2 regions of the Streptomyces sp. NC-S4 genome follow, and region 1 is predicted to be linked to the other one. Evidence: riboswitches for the same ligand, from Rfam matches in the RefSeq annotation. Region 1 holds a riboswitch; the other holds the start of a gene.
What was found. Region 1 has a riboswitch for guanidine ahead of ACXNSR_RS35460 (Ohr family peroxiredoxin). Riboswitches for the same ligand answer to the same signal wherever they lie in the genome.

Region 1 (2,191 bases):
CTTTGCCGACCGGCACCGCAACGGCACCGGCAGGGCCTCCAGAACATCTCCAGTAACCCTCTGTGTTTAACGTCCCGCAATTCGGTAACAAGATGTAGTGACAGGCAGTCAATACTGGACGAAAGGCAGGACCATGAATCTCGTCAATGTGCTCATCCTCGTCGCGGTCCTCGCACTTGTCGGCCTTCTGATCGCGGCCCCCCGCGCCACCGTGCGGCGCAATCCCTTCCCGGGCCGGCGACCGCGAGCCGGCCATCGCCGCTCGGACACTCCCCGGTCGACCCGGGTGCCCGGCCAGCGGGGCATTCAGCACCACGCGCCCTGACCCCGGGCACGACGGCCGGCCGTCAGACGGGTTCGGTGGCGAAGAGCTCCAGGTGGGCGCAGTGCGGGCAGCGGTACGCCTCGATGCGCCGCCGGGGCTTGCCCAGCCGTTTGGCACCGCCGAACATGCCGCGTTCCAGTGCTCCGGCGATCCAGCGCGCGTACCCCCGGGCCCCCTCCCCGGCGTCCTCGACGAAACCCGGCTCCAGGCCGACGCCACCGCAGTACGTACATCTCATCGCGTCCACGGGACGAGTGTAGGAAGCGGGCCGCGGCGCCGACGGCGCGATCGTGCGCCGACGTCCGTGAGGAACTTCACCGCGCAGCAGGTCCCCGGACCGGGGCCCGCGTTGCTACATTGTCCGGCGGCCGGTCCACGGCCCCGGACGAGATGCGCCGTACCCGGTTACGCACGACGACGCGCGAGGTGCCGCACCAGCGGCGCCGTCCGCTGTCCGCACCCGGCCAGCGTCCTCGTCGAGCAAGATGGGCCGTACGTCATGACCGTGCCACTCACACGCAGCCTGTACCGGACGACCGCGCACGCCGCGGGAGGACGTACCGGATCCGTCCGCACGGACGACGGACGCCTGGACGTCCGTCTCGCCCCGCCGCGCAAGAAGGTGCCCGGCACCACCAACCCCGAGCAGCTGTTCGCGGCCGGTTTCGCCGCCTGCTTCACCTCCGCGCTGGCGGAGGTGGCCGCCGAGTTCGGGGCGGACGCCTCCACCGCGCGCGTGGCCTGCGAGGTCCGGCTCGGCACCACGGACACGCCCGCCGGCTACGGCCTCGCGGTGACGCTCACCGTCGGCCTGCCCGGGTGGCGGGCGGCGGACCTCCAGCCCCTGCTGCACCGGGCGGACGCGGTCTGCCCGTACTCGCAGGCCGTGCGCGGCAACGTACCGCTGACGCTCCTGGCCGTGGACGGGACCGCCGAGACCGCCGCCGATGACCGCGCCTGAGCCCGGCGTCGGCGGCGCCGCCGACGCCGGCGTCCCGGTGCCCGAACACGGCGCCTGGCTGCGGCGGGGCATCAGCCGCGACGGCGGACCCCTCGTCGAGGACCGCGAAGTGGTGTGGCTGCAGGCCGGGGCGTACTACGCCGACAGCCGGGGCTTCGCCGGTACGACGTCCTTCGACGGCTCGCAGGTGCACTTCCACCACCTCACGGGCGAGCCCGGCGAAGACGCCGGCAGCTTCCGGTGGGACGGTGCGAACCTCGTCGAGCGGGGCACCAACCCGGACGGCAGCACCTTCCTGGAGATCTGGACCCCGCTGCCCGCCGCCGACGGCGCCTGCGGCTCCTGGTCCGGCCCGGACCACCACGTGGTGCGCGTCGGCCACCACGTGGTGCACGTCGATTCCCGTGCCGGTACGTACTGGCGGCTGTAGCCCCGCGCAGCCCGCCGCGGCGGCGGACCGTCAGCGCAGGAGACCTGCCGGGAGGTATTCCGCGTACTCCTCGGCCGGCCGGCCGGTGGCCTGCCGGACCAGGTCCTCGATGGGGTCGACGACCTCCTGCGGCGCGGGCGCGCCGAGGCGGGCGGCGACGTCCTTGCGGAGGGTCGGGAGCAGGGCGTAGAGGCGGTCGCCCGGGCAGGAGGTGGCGTTGAAGTCGCGGTGGCCGTAGATCTCCGACGCGGGCAGGCCGTACTGGTCGCAGATGTGGGCGCACAGGTCGGCCAGGGCCGCGTACTGCGCCGCCGGCGGGTCCTGCGAGGTGTACGTGCCCTCGTTCTCGATGCCGATCGACACGGTGTTCTGGCCGACGCAGTGCGCCGCCCGTACCTGGCGGGTGCCGGCGCGCAGCTCCGCCAGGCTGTTGTGCCGTCCCTCCAGCACGAAGGCCCCGCGGCTGACGGTGAAG
Region 2 (2,191 bases), 7.1 Mb from region 1:
GACGGCTGGGCACCGGAACTCACCGCGCTGATCACCGACACCGACACCGCACCCGTCCTGCGCCCCCAGTACACCCTGCCGGCCGGACACCGGTGGGACCGGATACCGGGGGTCACCCTTCTCGGCGACGCCGCCCACCTCACACCCCCCAACGGCGAAGGCGCCAACCTCGCCATGTACGACGGCGCCGAACTCGCCAACGCCCTCGCCGCCCACCCCGACGACCCCGAGACCGCACTCACCGCATACGAACAGGCCATGTTCCCCCGCAGCGCCGAACCCGCCACCTTCGAGGGCGGAGAAGTCCCGGGCATCGACTCCGAACACAACACCGCCCAAGCCCTGATCAACATGATCACCGAGAAGAGCCGATGAGCCGCTCGGGGTCCCGATCCGACGCGGGCCAGGACTCCGGCCGGGCCATCCGAGCGCGGTTCAGTCGTCCGGGCAGATGACGAAGAGCGGAAAGGCCTGGCGGCGGGGACGGCTGCCCATCCCGTCGAGTGCGGCGCGGATCTCGCGCAGGTGGTCGGTGGTCATCTGCAGTGGGGGTTCGTGGGGCTGGTAGGTGGTGCGGACCGGGTAGTCCACGCCCGGTTCGGTGGTCATCTCGATGTGGCAGCCCATGACGTGGGTGACCGGTCTGCGTTCGCAGAACCCGATCAGGCGGTCGATGGTCCGGGTGAAGGCCTGCCAGTCCTGGATGTAGAGGCGGCCCGGATAGACCGTGTCGCCGGTGAGGAGGAACCCGGTCCACGGGTCGTAGAACGTGACGGCCGCCTCGTGGTGCCCGGGGGTGGCCAGGCACTCGAGGCGGCGGCCTCCCAGGTCGACCCTCGCCGTGGCGGTGGGGTTCTCGTCGAATCCGAAGTACTTCCAGGCCGTGGGGAGGTCCGCCGCGACCACTGTGGTGTCGGGGCGGTCGGCGAACTGGCCGTCGCCCGCGATGTGGTCGCCGTGGGCATGGGTGTGCAGCACCAGCAGGTGGTAGTCCCGGCGGGGGTGGCGGGCGAGCCAGCCGTCGACGAGCCGGTCCACCACCGTACGCAGGGGGAAGAACTCGCTCGAAGCGGTGGCCCCGGTATCGATCAGCACTGCCCGGTCGTTGCCGAACAGCAGGAAGAGGAACGGCGCTTCATAGTTGATCGCCATGTTCTGCCGCAGGATGACCGTGTGTTCGTCGTACTCATGGACCTGGATGTCCGGGTCGGTGTTGTGCTTGGACGACGGCGAGCCGTGGATCCAGCGGACGTCCAGCTCGCGAGGCCGGGGATCCGGGTTGTCGAAATCGATGAGGAACGTGCCTGCGGCCATGACGCCTCCTGAGTGCGTCGTCTTGGCGGGCCGGGTACGGCGCACATCTCGTCCGGGGTGGGCACCTGTGAGCCTCCGGCGCGACGCTACCACGGCCATCGATCCACGGATCCGCTGCCGGGCGCCCGTGCGGCGGCACAGCTCGCCCCGCATCCGTTCCATGGGCAATGGCGGTGTTCTTCGGCGAGAAACCGCGGCAGGGACAAGCGAAATCCATTCGCCGTCAATTCGCCCGGTCCCGCGCCGCGACAGCTGACGTCAATTCATATCGATTATCGGACAGGTGATTTCAGGCCATGGAGGCGCCGTAATTCGAAGCGGTTCCGATAGCGGGCCGCTACGATTCGATCATGGGACCCTTGAAACCGAATCTCATTGAACTCATAGTCGGCCTCATCACCTTCTCCGTGGTCTTCGCCGCACTGGCCAAGGTCCTCCTTCCGAGGATCGACAGGACGCTCGCCGAGCGCGAGGAGATCACCTCGGGCCGGCTGGAGCAGGCCGAGGCGATCCAGCGGGAGGCGCAGCACATTCGGACCGAGTACGAGGCCGAGTTGAGCGCTGCCCGTCATGAGGCCTCTCGGATCCGCCAGGCCGCACACGAGGAGGGCCTCGCCCTCCTCGCAGCCGTCCGCACCGAGGGACAGAAGGTGCGTGAGGAAATGGTCGCCGCCGCCGGCGTGCAGCTGGAGGCCGACCGGGTGATCGCCGAGGCGGAGCTCCGCGAGCACGTCCTCGGGCTGGCCACCGAACTGGCGGGGCGCATCATCGGTGAGCCGCTCACCGACATCGACCGCGCCCGCGCCGTCGCCGACGAGTTCTTCGCCGGGACCGAGGCCGGGACCGGGGCCGACACCAAGGGCTGAGTCCACGGCCG

Region 2: it holds a riboswitch for guanidine, as region 1 does, so the genes downstream of both, ACXNSR_RS03165 (MBL fold metallo-hydrolase) here and ACXNSR_RS35460 (Ohr family peroxiredoxin) in region 1, are expected to answer to the same signal.

The regions. Positions count from the first base shown of each region.
Region 1 covers NZ_CM135937.1:7,928,781-7,930,971, reverse strand. The annotation lists gene ACXNSR_RS35465 (hypothetical protein) at 348-563, opposite strand; guanidine-III (ykkC-III) riboswitch at 687-749, shown strand; gene ACXNSR_RS35460 (Ohr family peroxiredoxin) at 825-1,286, shown strand; gene ACXNSR_RS35455 (hypothetical protein) at 1,273-1,716, shown strand; gene ACXNSR_RS35450 (peptidoglycan recognition protein family protein) at 1,747-2,191, opposite strand, start outside.
Region 2 covers NZ_CM135937.1:813,691-815,881, forward strand. The annotation lists gene ACXNSR_RS03160 (FAD-dependent oxidoreductase) at 1-375, shown strand, start outside; gene ACXNSR_RS03165 (MBL fold metallo-hydrolase) at 436-1,314, opposite strand; guanidine-III (ykkC-III) riboswitch at 1,326-1,393, opposite strand; gene ACXNSR_RS03170 (F0F1 ATP synthase subunit B family protein) at 1,665-2,180, shown strand.